DNA from 2 places in the Janthinobacterium sp. SUN128 genome. Region 2 is predicted to be linked to the other one. Evidence: predicted binding sites of a transcription regulator. Region 2 holds the regulator's gene; the other holds the start of a gene.

Region 1 (9,484 bases), on a different contig from region 2:
TGCGCGGACTCGACAATTTCATGACAGGCCACCGGCACAACCTGGAACTGGTGCGCGCCAGCGTGGGCGAACAGGCGTGGCGGCGTTTCACCTTCATCGAAGGCGATATCCGCGACCCGCAGGCATGCGCGCGCGCGTGTGCTGCGCCACCGCAAGCCGCCGGCATCGGCCTCGGCGGCAGTGAGGCCGATGGTGAGACAAGCGCTGCCGATGGTGGCAGCGGTCCCGGCGGCAGCTTGGCCGGGCGCGGCCGTGCCGGTCCGGACGGTTCCGGCGCAGCCGTCGCCGTCGATTATGTGCTGCACCAGGCGGCGCTCGGTTCCGTCTCGCGTTCGCTGGAAGACCCGCTGCTGTGCCACGCCGTCAATGTCAGCGGCTTCCTGAACATGCTGGCTGCCGCCCGCGACGCGGGCGTGCGGCGCTTCGTGTACGCGGCTTCCAGCGCCACATATGGCGACCATCCGGCCTTGCCGAAAGTGGAACAGCACATCGGCGCGCCCCTGTCGCCGTATGCCTTGAGCAAATATGTCAACGAACTGTATGCTCAAGTGTACGCGCGCTGCTACGCCATGCAGACGGTGGGACTGCGCTATTTCAATGTCTTCGGTCCGCGCCAGGATCCGCTGGGTGCCTACGCGGCCGTCATTCCCCGCTGGATCGCCGCCATGCTGGACAACCAGGCCGTGCACATCCATGGCGACGGAGCCACCAGCCGCGACTTCTGCTTCGTGCACAATGCCGTGCAAGCCAATATCCTCGCCGCCACCGGCACCGACCCGGCGGCCGTGAACCAGGTCTACAACGTGGCCGTCAACGCCCGCACCAGCCTGACGCAGCTGCACGCCACGATGCAGCAGATGCTGCTGGCCGTCCACCCGCAGCACGTGCAGCAGGCGCCGCAGTACGGCGAGTTTCGCGCCGGCGACGTGCGCCATTCGCAGGCGGACATCGCCAAGGCGGCCCGTTTGCTCGGCTATGTACCCACGCACAACCTGGCGCAAGGCTTGCGGCACACCATCGCCTGGTATGTGGCGCAGGCTGGCCGCACCTGAGGTGGGCGCGCAGCTGACTTCCATAGCCGGTGTCCGATTCAGGCCAGATCCACGCGTCCGATACACATGCCCGATACATATATATGCTTGATATATATGCTTGTTACATATGTCCGATCCACATACCCGACACATATGCTTGATATCCACCCGGCCTCCTGTCGTCTAGCGTTGCACGGGCGGCGCTGTCGGCGTTGTTGACGTTGTTGATGACGCTGCCGGTTCGGGCGGCTCCGGTACGCCGTCGGTCTTGCTGCGCAGAACCCGGGGCGTGCCGCGAAAATCAGCCGTATGCAGGGTGACGGGGCGGCGCCAGACGCGGGCGATGTAGGCCAGCACCTGTTGCGCCCGCTCCAGGTCCAGGCCGCGCCCGTCGCGCTGGTGATCGTGGCGCAGCACCAGGCTGCCGTCGTCATTGAGCAGGGTCACGGCGATGCAGGGCGCGCCATAGTTGTATTTGGGCGCCAGGATGGCTTCGCGGATGGCCCGCAAGTCGCGGCTGGCCAGGCGCGTTTCGCCATCGCGGCGGCTTTCATGCACGAACAGGCCCAGGCGGTCAGCCAGTTCGCCGTCCAGATAGTTGCGTATGAAACTGCAGTCATCGTCGTCGCGGCAAATCTGGCGCGCCCGGGCCAATCCTTCGCGCTCGATGATGTGTTCCCACATGCAAAAGCCCAGGTGATAGGGATTGACGGCCAGCGCCTGCTGGTGCTCGCCCGCGTAAGGGCGCACCACGTCCGAATGCGACTTGATGGCGGACAGATACAAGGCCGGCGGCAGGAAGTCGGCTTCGCGCAGCAGCCGCGCATGCCAGTACGAGGCCCAGCCTTCGTTCATGATCTGGCAGGCGTACACGGGATAGAAGTAAAACGACTCTTCGCGCACGGCCAGGAAAATGTCGCGTTCCCAGTCGGCCAGCTCCGGCGCATATTGCGCGATGAACCATAATAAATCGTATTCGGGCTGCGGCGGCAGGAGCGGGCGCTGCGTCACGCGTGCCCGTGCCGCCTCGTGGGCCGCCCGCGCGGCCGCTTCGCCGGGCAGGCGCCGGTAGCGTTGTGCAAAAGGAGCGTCGTCGCTGCTCCTGTCGCGCGTACCCGCCACGCAGGCTGGCCCGGATGCCGCATAGGGCGGGCGGTGCAGCTCGGCGTGGATGTCCACATGCTGTTCCAGCGCCAGTGCCGCGTCGAGCACGGCTTCCACCGGCTCCTGCCCATGGCGTTGCAGCGCCATTTCGAGACGCTGTGCCCGTGCCGCGCTTTGTTCCAGGATGTGCTGGCCCGCCATGGCGCCGAAACGCAGGAACAGGGCATTGCGGCTGGCAAAGTCGGCGTGGCCCAGCACATGCGCTGTGACGAGGGTGTTTTCCGCCACGGAATTGTGTTCGGCCATGTAGGCATGGCAAGGGTCGCCGGGGAACATGACTTCGAACATATGCGAGTTGCCCATCTTTTGATGCACGAGCTGGTGGATGTAGCGCACGCCGAACGACCAGTGGCGCATGCGCACGGGCAAGCCATAGATGGCGATCTCGGCCATGAAGCTGTCCGGCACCAGCTCGAACTCGACGGGTGCAAATGCCAGCCCCAGTTCCCGCGCCAGCGCTTCGATGCGCGTCGCGTAGCCGTCCGGGCCGGCCGTGTCGCCGTGGCGCTGAGCGTCAGGCTGGGTCATGGCGGTTCCTCCGTTTCTGCCGCCTCGTGCTGGAAAAAGGTGCGGATGGCCGCCCAGATATCGTCATTTTTGCTCAGGATGCTGCTGTGCAAGGGCAAGCCGCGCCGTTCCTGCTCGGCGCACAGGCTGTGCATTTCCGTTTCCAGGCTGCGCGGCACGCCAGGCACGGTTTCCACATAGCCCATATAGTTGAGCAAGGTGCCCAGTTCGCCCAGGACCAGGCTGGTCGCTCCCCGGTCTTCGCTGAAATTCTCGCCATCGGAAGCATAGAACAGATAGGCGTTGTAGCGTCCCGGCGCGTAGTGTTCCTGCAGCAGCTCCCGGCTCAGGCGAAAGGCGGTGGAAGCCATGGTGCCGCCCATGCCGTTGACCTGGAAGAACTCGGCTTCGGAAAACTCCCACGCCCGCGTCGTATGGGCGATAAAGCGTGTTTCCACGCGCACATATCTGCGGCGCAAGCCCTGCAAGGCAAAGAAAAAGAAGGATTTGGCCAGCTTGCGCTCGGCCTGCGCCATGCTGGCCGATACGTCCAGCACGAAAAACACGACGGCATTCGCGCTGGGGCGGGGCTGTGGCAGCACCTGGCGGTAGCGCAAGTCGTCATTGGTGAAGGGCACGGGCTGCGTTTGCAAGGCACGCCGCTTGATGGCTTCCTTGACAGTGCGCCGCCGGTCCAGGCGCGAACGGGCGCCATGACGGTCCAGGCCGCTACGCACGAGCCGGACTTCATCGATGGCGCCCAGGTGGCGCGGCTTCAGGTGCGGCAGCTCGAAGGCGTCCCACAACCAGTCGAGAATATCGTCGATGGGAAACTCGAGCAGCAGGCGCACCGCCCCCTCGCCATCGCCGCCTTCGCCTTGCGTTCCCGCCCCGCCCGTGGCGGCGGGGCGGGCCGCGCGCAGGAGATCGCCGGGCTGGCCGCCACCCTGGCCCGCGCCCACGCTGCTGCGCGCGGGCGCCAGGCGGAAATGCGCATGTTCAAGCAGGCGCATGGGCACTTGCACCGTGCGTTGCTGCGGCCCGCCGATCAGGTCAGGGGTGGCGATCAGCTCGGGCAAGTGCGCCTGCACGGCGTCGCGCACTTTCTGGTTGTGGCGCAGCCAGTCGCGCGCGCCGCGCGAGAACAGCCCGTACCACGGCTGGGCCAGGGCAGGCGCGGGGCCCGTTGGCGCTGTCGCGCCGGCGGAATGCACCTTGCTTGCCGTGGCTGGCGAGCCTGAGCGGCCATCCCGTTCCGGAGGGCCATGCTGATTGCCGTTGCCTGGCGAGGTCGTGGCGGACATGGCTATTCCTGCGCCAGCAAGGTGGTTACGTAGTTGAGCGCTTCGCGCGCGCTATGGGCGTCATAGCCGTATTCGTCGACCAGGCGCTGCTCGACGGCCGAAATCCTGGACCGCACGTCGTCATCTGGGCGCTTGGCCGAGCCGACCAGACGCAGCACGTCGCGCCGCTGCTCGAACAGGTATTGCTGGATGGCGTCGTGCAGTTGCGCATGGCTGCCCAGGCCAAATGGCTCGCCCCGCTTGAAGGCGCTCATGGCCTTGCGGACCACTTCTTGTCGGAAAGATTGCTTGCCCGAGTCGCTGATGTGGATTTTTTCTTCCACGGCGCGCAGGAACCGTTCGTCGGGACGGCGCTCTTCGCTGGTGATGGGATCGCGGATCTGGCGGTTGTCGAGCATGGCTTCGACTTCATCGAGATATTTGTTCAGCAAGTCTTGCGCTTCTTGCTCGAACGACACGAACAGGGCCTTGTGCACGTCAGCCTTGACCCAGCGGTTATAGAAATCCTTGCGCGTGAGCACCAGGTAATCGACCCACTTGCGCTTGCGCCGTGGTTCGATGCGCGCATCGTTTTCAATGCCGTCCTTCAGGGCCAGCAGCACGTCCATGGTGGACAGGCTGTTGCGCTGGGCGGAAATGATGGCGTGCGACAGGGCATTGATGACGAAACGGGGCGACACGCCCGACAGGCCCTCGTCGGGCGCCTTGTCGCGCTCGCGCATGCGGCGGATGTCGGCCGGCTGCAAGTCGTCCACGTCTTCATCGGCGTAGATGCGCAGTTTCTTGACCAGCTCGGCCTCCTTGTCCTCGCCTTCGGGCAGACGGCTGAGGATGGCAAACACGGCCGCCGCATGCAGCACGTGCGGATCGAGGTGTACATCGCGGAAGGCGGGCGCGGCCGCCAGGATCAACTTGCGGTAGATGCGTGCTTCCTCGCGATAATTGAGCGTGTACGGCACTTGCACGATGACCATGCGGTCGAGCAGCGCCTCGTTTTCGCTTTCTTGCAGGAATTTGCGAAATTCGGCCAGATTCGTGTGCGCGAGGATGGTTTCGTCGAGATAGATCAGGGGAAAGCGCGACACCTTGACATTCTTTTCCTGCGTCAGGGTTAATAGTAAATAGAGGAATTCCCGCTTGACCTTGAGAATCTCGATCATTTCCAGCATGCCGCGGCTGGCCGCGTATACCGCGCCGGACCACGACCAGGCGCGCGGATCGCCTTCGTCGCCGTACTGAGCCACTTTCGACAGGTCGACGGAACCGACCAAGTCGGCCAGGTCGGCCGTGGTGGGATCGTGCGGCGCATACGTGCCGATGCCGCAGCGGCCCGCCTCGGACAGGTGGATGCGCTCGACGGGCATGCGCAGGAAATCGCCTGCGTACTGTTCTTCCAGGCGGGCGCGGCAATGGGGGCACAGTTCGCCCTGCAGCTCGGCATCATAGCTGGCGCGAAAGTCGGCGCGCATGCTGTGCGGCACCAGATGCAGCGGCGATTCGTGCACGGGACAGCCGGCGATGCCGTACAGCGCGCCTTCGCTGCTGTGGCTGTATTCTTCCAGCCCCCGCTTGAGCAGGATCACCATGGTCGACTTGCCCCCCGACGGCGGGCCCAGCAATAGCAACATGCGCCGGCCCACCTCGGAGCCGGCGGCGGCGGCCTTGAAGTAGGCGGCAACCCGGTCGATTGCCTCGTCGATGCCGAACAGCTCGTCGTCGAACAGGCGGCAGCGGAAGCGCCCGTTGTCATCGGTCTGGCCGTTCCAGCGCATCATGTCCCACAGGTACTGGTGCGCGCTGCGCGTCAGCAGGGCCGCGCGGCCCGGCAGGATCTGCTCGATGAAGTCGGCAAAACTGCCGCCCCATGGGCGGATGCGGTGTTTTGCCGCCCAGGCCGCCATGCCGTGCACAAAACCCGCATGCTGGCCTGCTTGCTCGCCCGCGGGCGCGTCGTCGTGGCGTGTCATACCAGGGCTCGTCATTATTTCCCCATCCATACCGTTGCTGCCGTGGAGCAGGCCCGGTTCCAGCCTGTCAGCCAAGTATACGGCGCCACCTCTGGCCGCACGCATGATCTCGCTCAACCTTGACGAGGGAACTATTTTTATCCTCGCTGCCCCCGTTGGGGCAGGGCCGCCATGCGCCAGCGCAGTTCAATCCAGATCAATACCGGCCGGCGCGGGCCGTCCAGACTGGTGGTTTGCGGCGACCCACGAGGAGAACATGATGATAGGCAACGAGAATGGTTTCAGCGCCCCGCCTGGCGCCAGCGGCAGGGGACAAAGCGCGGACGATGAAGAGGCCGTCGGCCAATTTTCCGTCCCTGGCAAAGACGATAATACGATCGAGAGCGCGTCCGTCTCGGACGTGCCCGACGCCTTGAGCGGCGTCAGCATGGAATTGCTGGAAATCAAGCGCAGCATCGAAGACGGCATGCGCCAAAGCATTTCCCAGGCGGGCGGCGTGCGCGCAGCCGACGCCTTCAGCGACGGCGGCAATATCCAGGGCGTGTCCATCGGCCTGGGCGAGGGCGCCAGCGACAGTTCGTCCGGCGAACCGGGCTTGCCGGCCCTGACCCTGTACGTGGCCGAGCCCACTTCCGTCGACCGCGCCAAGGCCGCCATCGTGGGAGCCATGGGCGTGCGCGCCGTGTCCAGCGACAGGGTGCCCGTCAACATCGTCGTCACGGGCGTGATCGATGCGCAGCCGCACCGCTTCCGTTTGCGCCCTGCGCCGGGCGGCGTGTCGGTCGGGCATTTCCGCATCACGGCCGGCACCATCGGCTGCCTGGCTGTGGGGCGCAGCGCGCCGCGCAACAGTCGTTTGATGATTCTTAGCAATAATCATGTGCTGGCCAATTCCAATGGCGGCGTGTTCAACGACTGCATCGTGCAGCCGGGCCCCATCGATGGCGGCCGCTGCCCGCAAGACCAGGTGGCCGTGCTCGAGCGCTTCGTGCCCATCAATTTCAGCGGCGGCGTCAATTTCGTCGATTGCGCCACCGGCTGGGCCTGGCCAGACCGCGTGCGCCCCGAACTGGTCTACCTGAGCGGCGGCGTGCCGGCGTACTTCCGCATCAGCAATGCGCTGGTGGCGCCCGCGCTGGGCATGATGGTTGGCAAGTCCGGTCGCACGACGCAGCTGACGCAGGGCCGCATCACGGGCCTGGGCGCTACCATCAACGTCAATTACGGCGGCGGCAGGATCGCGCTGTTCCAAGACCAGATCGCCATCACGGGCGTCAGCGGCGCATTCAGCGCCGGCGGCGATTCCGGCTCGTCCATCTGGACGTGGAACCAGCAGCGCAATCCCGTCGGACTGCTGTTTGCCGGCGGCGGCAATATCACGTTTGCCAACCAGATGCGGCGGGTGGTGGTGGCGCTCGACATCAATTTGTACACCTGAGCACGCTGCAAGGGCATGGCGCGGCGGCGTTGCGCCGCCTTGCATCACGCTGTCTTTTGCACGATGATGATATGTGTCAAGGGCAGCAGCCACGCATGGTGTTGGCCGGCGAAGCGTGCTGCAACGCCGGATGGCCGGGTGTATCATGGAAGGCATCAGGAGGGTCTGTCATGTCAAACAGTAAATTCGCACAATCGCCCCATGCCGTCTTCGAGGACGCCGCCATGCCGTATTTGCCGGATGATGCCTCTGGACAGGGAATGGGCGGCGCGGGCCAGGGATACTACGCCCCTGCCGCGCCCCCGGGCCGCCTGGAAGCGGCAAAGCGGCGCAACGAGCGGGCGCTGATGGCGATCGATGGCGTGGAAGGCGTCAGCCTGGGGCAGACGGCCGTGGGCAAGGAAGCGCTTGTCGTATATTTGCGCGACTCGTCCGTCAAGCGGCGCGTACCGTTGCAGGTCGAGGGCTATCCGGTGGAGACGAGCATCACGGGCCAGATCGATATCCAACGCTGGTAGGTAGGCGAGCCCGACGGCTAGGCCACCGGGCTGCGCATAGCCGCAGGAAGACCTGTTGCCAGGCCTTCGGCTTCGCTTATCCGCCCGCCTTATTTGCTCAGGCGGCCGATCGCTTCAGCCACGCCCGCGCCATAGGCAGGGTCGCACAGGGTGCAGTTGCCGATGTGGCGTTGCTTGACTTGTTCCGAAGCGCCCGAGATGGCGCGGGCCGTGTTGTCGAACAAGGCTTGCTGCTGTGCCGGCGTCATCAGGCGGAACAGGGCACGCGGCTGCGAATAGTAATCCTCGTCGACACGGTGGTTCCAGTGGTCGGCCGCGCCTTCGATGCTCAGCGGCGGTTCGCGGAAATCGGGCTGCTCGGCCCATTCCTGCTCGCTGTTCGGTTCATAGCCCAAGGTTCCGCCCTGGTTGCCGTCGACCCGCATCTGGCCGTCGCGGTGATAGCTGTGGAACGGGCATTTCGGCGCGTTGACAGGGATATGGCTGTGGTTTACGCCGAGGCGGTAGCGCTGCGCGTCGCCATACGAAAACAGCCGGCCTTGCAGCATCTTGTCCGGCGAAAAGCTGATGCCTGGCACCACGTTGGCCGGGTTGAAGGCGGCTTGTTCCACTTCGGCAAAGTGATTGTCCGCATTGCGGTTCAGTTCCAGCACGCCCACTTCGATCAGCGGATAGTCGCCGTGCGGCCATACTTTCGACAGGTCAAACGGGTTGAGGTGATAGGTGCCTGCCTCTTTTTCCGGCATGATCTGCACGTACAGGGTCCAGCGGGGGAAATCCTTGTTTTCGATGCTCTCGTACAAGTCGCGGTGCGAGCTTTCGCGGTCCTTGCCTACCAGTTCTTCGGCTTCGGCATCCGTCAGATTTTGAATCCCTTGCTGGGTCTTGAACGTGAACTTGACCCAGAAACGCTCGTTTTGCGCATTCAGGAAGCTGAAGGTATGGCTGCCGAAGCCATGCATATGGCGGAAGCTGCGCGGCAAGCCACGGTCGCTCATCACCACCGTGACCTGGTGCAGGGCTTCGGGCAGCGAGGTCCAGAAGTCCCAGTTGCTGTTGGCGCTGCGCAAGCCCGTGCGCGGGTCGCGCTTGATGGCGTGATTCAAATCGGGAAATTTCAATGGGTCGCGCATGAAAAACACGGGCGTATTGTTGCCGACCAGGTCCCAGTTGCCTTCTTCCGTGTAGAACTTCAGGGCGAAGCCGCGGATATCGCGTTCCGCGTCCGCCGCGCCCCGTTCGCCGGCTACCGTGGAAAAGCGCGCGAACATCGGCGTTTTCTTGCCCACTTCGCCAAAGATTTTCGCGCGCGTGTAGCGCGTGATATCGTGCGTGACGGTAAACGTGCCGTGCGCGCCGGAACCCTTGGCATGCATGCGGCGCTCGGGAATGACTTCGCGGTCGAAGTGGGCCAGCTTTTCCAGGAACCACACATCTTGCAGCAGGGCGGGGCCGCGTGGGCCGGCCGTCTGGATGTTCTGGTTATCGACTACAGGCGCGCCAAAGGCGGTGGTCAGCTTTTTCATTGGACTCTTTCTTTCATGGCTAGGCA
Region 2 (9,484 bases):
GTGGCGCAGGATGACTTCCATCATCTCTTCCACCACCACGGGCTTGGCGATGAAGTCGCTGATGCCGGCCGTCATGCAGCGCTCGCGCTCGGACGCCAGCACGCCGGCCGTCATGGCGATCACGGGCAGGTTCAGGCGCAGTTCCGTGCGGATGATGTGGGTGGCGCTGAAACCGTCCATGACGGGCATCTGCATGTCCATCAGCACGATGTCGTAGCGCAGCGCTTCCGTGCGCAGCCGTTCCACGGCTTGCAAGCCATCGCCCACCACGTCCAGGGTGGCGCCCATGTGTTCGAGGATGCCGCGCGCCACGGCCTGGTTCAAATGATTGTCTTCCACCAGCAGGAAATGCACGCCGGCCAGTTCCGTGCCCAGCGGCTGGTGCAGGATGCGCTGCTCGCCGTCGTCATTCTTGGCGATCAGCGCCTGGTGCAGGGCATCGAACAGGCTGGAGCCCGTGATCGGCTTCATCAGCACGACATCGGCCTCGGCCGCGCTGGAGATTTCCTCCAGGTGGTTGCGGGCGAAGGCGTTGACCATCACCACGATGGGCTGGCGCTGGCCGCTGGCCGCCTGGCGGATGGCCTTGGCCGTGGCCAGTCCGTCCATCACGGGCATGTGCCAGTCGGCCAGCACCACGTCGTACGGCTGCTGCTGCGCCAGGCGTTCGCGGTACAGTTCGATGGCGGCAAAGCCGGAGTCCACTTCGTCGGCCAGCCAGCCCCACGCCTCGATCAGCTTGACGATCAGTTCGCGCGTGGTGCGGTTGTCGTCGGCCACCAGCAGGCGCAGCTGGCCCAGGGCCGGCGTGCGCCGCGTTTCGGCCGGCTGCGCCAGCATCTCGAAGGGCACGCTGAACCAGAAGCGGCTGCCCTTGCCTTCGCTGCTGGCGACGGCGATGTCGCCGCCCATCATGTGGATCAGCTGCTTGCTGATGGCCAGGCCCAGGCCCGTGCCGCCGAAGCGCCGCGTGATGCTCTGGTCGCCCTGCGAAAACGCGGCAAACAGCTGCTGTTGCTGCAGTTCCGTCATGCCGATGCCCGTGTCGCGCACCTCGAAGCGCAGCCAGGCGCGCCCGTTTTCGCTCTCGGCCAGGCTGACGGCCACCACCACTTCGCCGCTCTCGGTAAACTTGATGGCGTTGCCGGCCAGGTTGACGAGAATTTGCTGCAGGCGCTGGGCGTCGCCCACGAGGCGCCGCGGTACGTCGGGCTCGACGGCGATGGCCAGTTCCAGCTCCTTTTCGCCCGCATTCATCGTCATCGTCGTGGCCAGGGTATTCATGACTTCATCGAGGTCGAATTCGACGGGTGACAATTCCATGCGGCGCGCCTCGATCTTCGAATAGTCGAGCACATCGTTGAGGATGCCCAGCAGCGACTGGCCCGCCACTCTGACCATGGTCAGGTACTTGCGCTGTTCCGTGTCGAGCCTGGTATTGCCCAGCAAATACACCATGCCCAGCACGGCATTGAGGGGCGTGCGGATTTCATGGCTCATGTTGGCCACGAAATCGCTCTTTGCGCGGTTGGCCGCCTCGGCCCGGTCGCGTTCCTGCTCCAGCTCCGCCGCGCGCGCTTCGAGTTCCTGCTGCAGGCGGTCGCGTTCGCTCATCAGGCCATTGAACGCTTCCGTCAGTTCGCCGATCTCGTCGCGCTGCTGTACCGGCACGGGGGTGAAACGGCTGCCGCTGGTGCGCAGGGCCAGCAGGGTGTCGCGCAGGCGCACCAGCGGCGACAGCAGGCGTACGGTGACCAAGCCCAGAACAAAGGCGGCCAGCAGCGAAGCGAGGATGCTCCACAGCACCAGCCGGTACAGTACGCCATCGAACGGTTCGAAGGCATCCTCGACGGGCAGCGAGGCGGCCAGCAGCCAGTTCACGGATTTCAGGCGCTTGAAGCTGTTGACGGCCGTGATGCCGCGGCTGTTGGTGCTGACCATGCTGCCTTCGCCATCCTCCTTCAGCAGCTGGGTGGTCGTCAGGTTGGCGTTCGGCTTGCGCGGCTGCAGCAAACGGCTGGTATCGGGGTGCAGCACATAGCGCGGCACGGCGCCGCGCGTGAGGATGAAGTAATAGCCGCTCTTGCCGATCTTTTCCGAGCGCAGGCGGCCCAGCAGATTGTCCTTGTACAGGCGCAGCACGCCGATCACCACGCCGGCCACCTGGCCATCGGCGGCCAGCACGGGCGCCACCATCTGCACGATGGGCATGCCGCTCGACTTGCCCAGCATCGGCTCGGTAATCATGGGCTGGCGCGTGCGCAGGACGGTCTGGAAATACTCGCGCTCGGCGACGTTGATGCCGGCGCGCCCCGTCACTTCCGGCATGTCGGCCACGATGGCGCCATGCGCGTCGAGCACCAGCACGTCGTCGAACAGCACCAGCATCGAGCGGCGCGCATAGTATTCGCGCAGTTTGGCGGGCTGGGCGATCAATTCCGGCGGCTGCTGCCTGGCCGTCAGGGTGACAATCTGCAGCAGCATGCCCAGCTTGTCGTCGAGCTCGGCAGCGGTGCGGCTGATCAGGGATGACTGCTGGCTCAGCAGTACTCGGGTGAAGTCGTCGCGCATGTGCTGCACCTGGATCATGGTGACCAGCGCGATCATGGCGATCGAGGTCAGGCTGGTGGCCAGCGCGACTTTTGCTTTAATGCCGAGAGGCTTCATGATTTCCTTTTCAGTGCCGGGCGGCACAGGCGGCAGATAATGCTGTCAGGAATTTTCCTATCAATACCCCAGCTTGGCAAGCGCCGCCGCGCAAATTGCCCGCCCCGTATGGGCTTTTGACGATGTTGCCATATAATTAAAGGCTGGACGTCGTTTATTCGCCGAATTTACGGTGAAATTGGCATACGGCAACCCTGTATGCAGCTGTATGCAGTAAACTTGTTGTTGCATTTTCTAAAAGGTACCGACATGACTGAAGCGCTACTCACTCCCACCTTGCCCACCGTGAACGTGGAGGCGTTGCGTGCACGATGCTCGACCTGCAGCATGCATCAATTGTGCCTGCCGATGGGCCTTGATGTGGGCGACATGGATAGGCTGGACCAGATCATCGGCCGCCGCCGCAAGATCGTGCGCGGGGCCTCGCTGTTCCGCATCGGCGACTCGTTCCAGAACCTGTACGCGATCCGCCTCGGGCACTTCAAGACCTACCAGATCAATCCGGGTGGCGAAGAGCAGGTGACGGGTTTCCAGATGGCCGGTGAACTGCTGGGCATGGATGCCATCAGCGCCGACCGCCACCACTGTAATGCGGTGGCGCTGGAAGACAGTGAAGTGTGTGAAATTCCGTTTTCCAGCCTGGAACAATTGCTGGGCAATATGCCGACCCTGCTGCGTCATTTCCACCGCATGATGAGCCAGGAAATCACGCGCGAGCAAAGCGTCATGCTATTGCTGGGCAATATGCAGGCGACCCAGCGTTTTGCCGCCTTCATCGTCAACCTGGCGTCGCGCTATGAAGCACGCGGCTATTCGGGCAGCAATTTCCAGCTGCGCATGTCGCGCGAGGAAATCGGCAACTATCTGGGCCTGACCATCGAAAGCGTCAGCCGTTTATTGTCGAAATTCAAGAAGGAAGGCTGGCTGCGCGTCTCGAACCGCGAGATCGAAATCCTGCAGCCGGCCAAGTTGAAAGCCATTACGGCCGGCACGGACGTCTGCAAATAAGACTTACAGTTCTTCATCCGCGTGCAGCGCGATGCTGCGTTGCAGGGGCCAGGTCCAGATGCCGGACAGGCGCCACTCGCGTTTGTCGTTTTCCACCAGCACTTGCCAGCGGCTGCGCTCGAGCATCGGCAGTGCTACGGAAAAATTGCCGGCCGCATCGGGCTGCACCAGCAGCTTGATATCCTTTTCCGGCAGGGTCGCATGCGCCAGGTGCAGCTGCAGCGGCGCCTGATAAGCCTTGCCGAAGCTGTGCACGGAACCACTGAGGCGCGCTGCAGCCACGTCATATGACAGGCGCGTATCCATGGCCAGGTCGCTGGCGATCGTGTCGCGCTTCAAATCCTGGTTGATCGCCTTGCCCTGCTTGTAATAATCGCCCACCACCAGCGCATCGGGCTGCGTAAACGCGATATAGCCCATGAAGCTGCCGACGACCACGGACAGGCCGGGACCGATCATCAGCAGCCATGGCCAGCGATGCTTGTACCACGGTGCAACGGGGGGTTGCAGTTTCAGACTGTCGGACATGGTGTTTCTCCTGTTTGATCAGCCAGTCCCCGCATGGGGACCGGCCTTCCTGCAACTTCGTGGCGGCGGCGAGGGCACCCGGTCCCCGTCCGCCTTTCCTTGTTAACGCGGCACGATGAATACCGCGCTTTCACGCACATGCAGCGATGGATCGTCCAGCGATTGCAATTCGATCGCAATCTTGTTCGAGCCCTTCTCGCCGACGCCGTGCGGCACGCGCAGGCGGATCGGCCAGCCCAGCGTTTCCGTCGGCTGCAAGGTCACTTCTTCGCGCGTCAGCAAGGTCAGGCCCGGCAAGCCGGAAGCGCTGATTTTAAAATGCTGGCTTTGCTCGGACGTATTCATGATCTGCAGGCGGTAGACGTTTTCGATCATGCCGTCCTCCACTTCGCGTCCCATCGAACCGCGGTCGCGGATCACGTCCATTTTCAGGGGCGTGCGCAGGGCCAGCGACGTACACACGGCGATGATGATCAGGGCCAGGATGGAAGTGTAGATCAGGACGCGCGGGCGCATGGCGCGTTGGCGTATCTGCTTCGAATTGAAGTTGTTTTCCATCGCATGGTCGGTGCTGTAGCGTATCAGGCCACGCGGCCGCTCGACCTTGTCCATCACGCTGTTGCAGGCATCGACGCAGGCGGCGCAGCCGATGCATTCATACTGCAGGCCGTTGCGGATATCGATGCCGGTCGGACACACCTGCACGCACAGGGTACAGTCGATGCAATCGCCCAGCTTGTCGTTGTTGCCGGCCTTCTTGCTCATGGCGCCACGCGGTTCGCCGCGCTTGGCATCGTAGGTGATGATCAGCGTGTCCTGGTCGAACATGGCGCTCTGGAAGCGCGCGTAGGGGCACATGTATTTGCACACCTGCTCGCGCAGCCAGCCCGCGTTGCCGTAGGTTGCCAGGCTGTAGAACAAGACCCAGAACCATTCCCAGGGACCGAAATTGAGGGTGGTCACCGACTGCGCCAGTTCCTTGATCGGCGTGAAGTAGCCGACAAAGGTAAAGCCCGTCCACAGGGCGATGGCGCCCCATACCAGGTGCTTGGCCGTCTTCTTGAATGCCTTGCGCACGGAGGGGCCCTGCTTGTCGAGGGCCATGCGCGCGCTGCGCGTGCCCTCGATGCGGCGTTCGACCCACAGGAAAATTTCCGTGTATACCGTTTGCGGGCAGGAGAACCCGCACCACACCCGCCCGGCAATGGCCGTGACGAGGAACAACAAATACGCACAGATGATCAGCAGGGCCGCCAGATAGATGAAATCCTGGGGCCACAGCACGACGCCGAAAATGTAGAACTTGCGCGTGGTCAAATCGAACAGCAGGGCTTGCCTGCCATTCCAGGTCAACCACGGCAAGCCGTAGAACGCCAGCTGGGTAAGCCATACGCATACCCATCGCCAGGTAGCGTAGCGTCCTTTGGCCTCGCGAGGGTAGATTTGCTCGCGGGCCGCATACATCTTGATGACTTGAGGTTCCATTTTTACTTCGCGGGTGCCTGCGGATTCGACAGGCTCCAGACATACGCCGACAGCACGTGTACCTTGGATTCGCCGAGGAAATCGCTGAAGGCCGGCATGGTGTTGCTGCGTCCCTTGCGTACGGTTTCCATGATGGTATCGGCGCTGCCGCCGTACAGCCAGGTCTTGTCCGTCAGGTTCGGCGCGCCGAGCATCTGGTTACCCTTGGCATCGGCGCCATGACAGGCCATGCAGGCGCCGAACTTGGCCTTGCCCAGCACGGACTTGACGGGATCCGAGGTCGAGCCGGACAGGCTCAGCACATAATGGGCCACATTCTCGACATCCTTTTCGGAGCCCAGGGCGGCGCCCATCGGTGGCATCTGCCCATTGCGGCCGTGCATGATGGTGGTCTTGATGACGTCGGGTTCGCCGCCATACAGCCAGTCCTTGTCGGTCAGGTTGGGGAAGCCCTTGTTGCCGCGTGCATCCGAACCGTGGCATTGCGCGCAGTAGGTCAGGAACAGGCGCTGGCCGATGGCTTGCGCCTGCGGATCGGCGGCCACCGTCTTCAAGTCCTGGCTCAGGTACTTGTTGAACAGGGGACCGTAGTCGGCTTCCGCCTTCTTCAGTTCTTCCTCGTACTGGCCCGTCGACTTCCAGCCCAGGCTGCCGGCATAGTTGCCCAGGCCCGGGTACAGGAACAGGTACGCCAGGGAGAAGACGATGGTGATGTAGAACAGCCACATCCACCAGCGCGGCATCGGCGTGTTGAGTTCCTTCAAATCCTCGTCCCAGACGTGGCCCGTGGTGCCGTCAGCGGGGGCGCCCTCGACCACTTTGATTTTCGACTGCGAGTACAGCAGCACGCCGCAGCCGATGATGCCCAGCAGGGACAGCACGATGATGTAGATATTCCAGAAGCCATTGGTAAAGTCAGCCATGGTTATGCTCCTTCGCCAGGGTCATTTCGGCTTCGGCCGGATAGTCGAGCGCGTCGTCGGCGAACGGCAGGCGTGCCGCCGCGTCGAAGTCGCTGTTGCTGCGGCTGAACGTCCACCACAGGATGCCCACGAACGTCGTAAAGGAAACCACCGTCATGACGCTGCTGGCGCTGTCAAACAGGTTTTCGATTGCCATGCTAATTCCTTGTTTTGATTAATGTACCGAGGCCTTGCAGATAGGCGACCAGGGCGTCTTCTTCCGTCTTGTCCTGCAGCTGCGCGGGGCCGGCGGCGATCTCTTCATCGCTGTACGGCTGGCCCAGGCGTTTCAGGGCGCGCATCTTCGGCATGATCTCGTCAGGCACCAGCTTGGTCTTCGCCAGCCAGGGGTAGGACGGCATGTTCGACTCGGGCACCACGTCGCGCGGGTTGTTCAAGTGCGTGCGGTGCCATTCGTCGCTGTAGCGCGCGCCCACGCGGGCCAGGTCGGGGCCCGTGCGCTTGGAACCCCACTGGAACGGACGGTCGTAGACGAACTCGCCGGCGACCGAATAGTGGCCATAGCGTTCCGTTTCCGCGCGCAGCGGACGCACCATCTGCGAGTGGCAGTTGTAGCAGCCTTCGCGCACGTAAATGTCGCGGCCCGCCAGGCGCAGCGGCGAGTATGGTTTCAGGCCGGCGACGGGTTCCGTCGTGCTCTTCTGGAAGAACAGGGGAACGATCTCGACGGCGCCGCCGATGCTGATCACCACCGTGACCAGGGCGATCAGCAGCCAGGGGTTTCTTTCAATCCATGCATGTGAAAATTTCATTTGCTTTCGCTCCTATCAGGCGTGCGCCGCGTTCAGTTCCGGAATGCGGGCGACGGGGAGTTTGCTGCCGCGCAGCGTCATCCAGGTGTTGTAGCCCATGATGCACATACCCGACAGGTACAGCAGGCCACCGGCCACGCGCACCACGTAGTACGGATACGTCGCTTTCACGCTCTCGACAAAGGTGTAGGTCAGGGTGCCGTCCGGATTGACCGCGCGCCACATCAGGCCCTGCATCACGCCGGCGATCCACATTGCGGCGATGTACAGCACGATGCCGATGGTGGCCACCCAGAAGTGCACGTCGACCAGGCGCGTGCTGTGCATCTGCGTGCGGCCAGCCAGGCGCGGCAGCAGGTAGTAGATCGAACCCATGGTGATGAAGCCCACCCAGCCCAGGGCGCCCGCATGCACGTGGGCAACGGTCCAGTCGGTGTAGTGCGACAGCGAGTTGATGGTCTTGATCGACATCATCGGACCTTCGAAGGTGGCGATGCCGTAGAACGACAGCGAGACGATCATGAATTTCAGGATCGGGTCGGTGCGCAGCTTGTGCCAGGCGCCCGACAGGGTCATGATGCCGTTGATCATGCCGCCCCAGCTTGGTGCCAGGAGGACCAGCGAGAAGACCATGCCGATCGATTGCGTCCAGTCAGGCAATGCCGTGTAGTGCAGGTGATGCGGGCCGGCCCACATGTAGGTGAAGATCAGCGCCCAGAAGTGGACGATCGACAAACGGTACGAGTACACGGGGCGCTCGGCCTGTTTCGGGATGAAGTAGTAGACCATGCCCAGGTAGCCGGCGGTCAGGATGAAACCCACCGCGTTATGGCCGTACCACCACTGGATCATCGCGTCCTGCACGCCCGCATACGCGGAATACGACTTGGTGAACGAGGCTGGCATGACGGCGCCATTGACCACGTGCAAGATCGTCACGGCCAGGATATAGGCGCCGAAGAACCAGTTGGCCACGTAGATGTGCTTGACCTTGCGCTTGATCAGGGTGCCGAAGAACACGATGGCGTAAGCGATCCAGACGACGGCGATGAGGATGGCGATAGGCCATTCCAGCTCGGCGTATTCCTTGCCGCGTGTCATGCCCAAGGGCAGGGTGACGACGGCGCACAGGATCACCGCTTGCCAGCCCCAGAACGTGAAGGCGGCCAGCTTGTCGGAAAACAGGCGCACCTGGCAGGTGCGCTGGACAACGTAGTACGAAGTAGCGAACAGGCCGCAGATGCCGAAGGCGAAAATCACCGCATTCGTGTGCAGCGGACGCAAGCGTCCGTATGTCAGCCATGGTATGTCGAGGTTCAGGGCAGGCCAGGCCAGCTGAGCGGCGATGATAACGCCAACCAGCATGCCGATGATGCCCCATACCACAGTAGCGACCGCGAATTGCTTCACGATCTTGTAGTTATAGTTCAGCGATTGATCCACAAAGACTCTCCCTGGAATTACTATTTATGATGGTGGCCAGAGAGTAAGTGTTTGACCGCGAAAAAACTTTGATGTGGATCAAAATTCCCCGGATGAAATAAGCGTAGCGAACTGGCATCGAAATAAAGTGATATTTCGGTCAAAAAAGCCATGCAAGATCCCGGCAATCCGGGCGGGTGAAATCAGGGATGCGGTTCGCCGGGCGCCGGCTTGGCCGTCGTATCGTCGTCCTGCAGCACGCGCAGGCCCGGTCCGACGAGGTCGTCGAACTGGCCGCCGTCCGAGGCCGTGAAATACACCCACAGGGCGATGAAGACGACCACGACGCTTAAGGGGATGAGGAGGTAGAGAGCTTCCATTAGACTTTCCGCAGGCGCAGGGCGTTGGCGATGACGACGGCCGAGCTGGCAGCCATGCCCACGCCGGACAGCCAGGGGTTCAGGAAACCCAGCGCGGCGGCCGGGATGGCTGTCAGATTGTACAGGGTAGCCCAGCCCAGGTTTTCGCGGATGATGCGCATGCTGCGCGCCGCCGTTTTCGCCGTGTCGAGCACGGAAACCAATTGGCTCGACAGCAGCACCGTATCCGCATGCGCCTGCGCCAGCGCGGCGCCGGAAC

The links. The regulator FNR, encoded in region 2, switches genes on or off when oxygen is low (the NO sensors DNR and NnrR bind a similar motif). The targets are predictions, from matches to a motif close to TTGATNNNNATCAA.
Region 1: a site for FNR is predicted at 6,163-6,176, ahead of O3297_RS06855 (serine protein kinase). Genes of this name have one in related genera too.

The regions. Positions count from the first base shown of each region.
Region 1 is NZ_JAPWHY010000001.1:1,524,576-1,534,059, forward strand. Features, by position in the region: gene O3297_RS06840 (SDR family oxidoreductase) at 1-1,052, shown strand, start outside; gene O3297_RS06845 (SpoVR family protein) at 1,218-2,726, opposite strand; gene O3297_RS06850 (DUF444 family protein) at 2,723-4,009, opposite strand; gene O3297_RS06855 (serine protein kinase) at 4,012-5,976, opposite strand; gene O3297_RS06860 (hypothetical protein) at 6,233-7,414, shown strand; gene O3297_RS06865 (hypothetical protein) at 7,585-7,932, shown strand; gene O3297_RS06870 (catalase) at 8,022-9,458, opposite strand.
Region 2 is NZ_JAPWHY010000006.1:151,539-161,022, forward strand. Features, by position in the region: gene O3297_RS26760 (response regulator) at 1-2,667, opposite strand, end outside; gene fnr (fumarate/nitrate reduction transcriptional regulator Fnr) at 2,917-3,675, shown strand; gene O3297_RS26770 (FixH family protein) at 3,679-4,203, opposite strand; gene ccoG (cytochrome c oxidase accessory protein CcoG) at 4,306-5,688, opposite strand; gene ccoP (cytochrome-c oxidase, cbb3-type subunit III) at 5,691-6,611, opposite strand; gene O3297_RS26785 (cbb3-type cytochrome c oxidase subunit 3) at 6,604-6,807, opposite strand; gene ccoO (cytochrome-c oxidase, cbb3-type subunit II) at 6,809-7,423, opposite strand; gene ccoN (cytochrome-c oxidase, cbb3-type subunit I) at 7,439-8,866, opposite strand; gene ccoS (cbb3-type cytochrome oxidase assembly protein CcoS) at 9,049-9,225, opposite strand; gene O3297_RS26805 (heavy metal translocating P-type ATPase) at 9,225-9,484, opposite strand, start outside.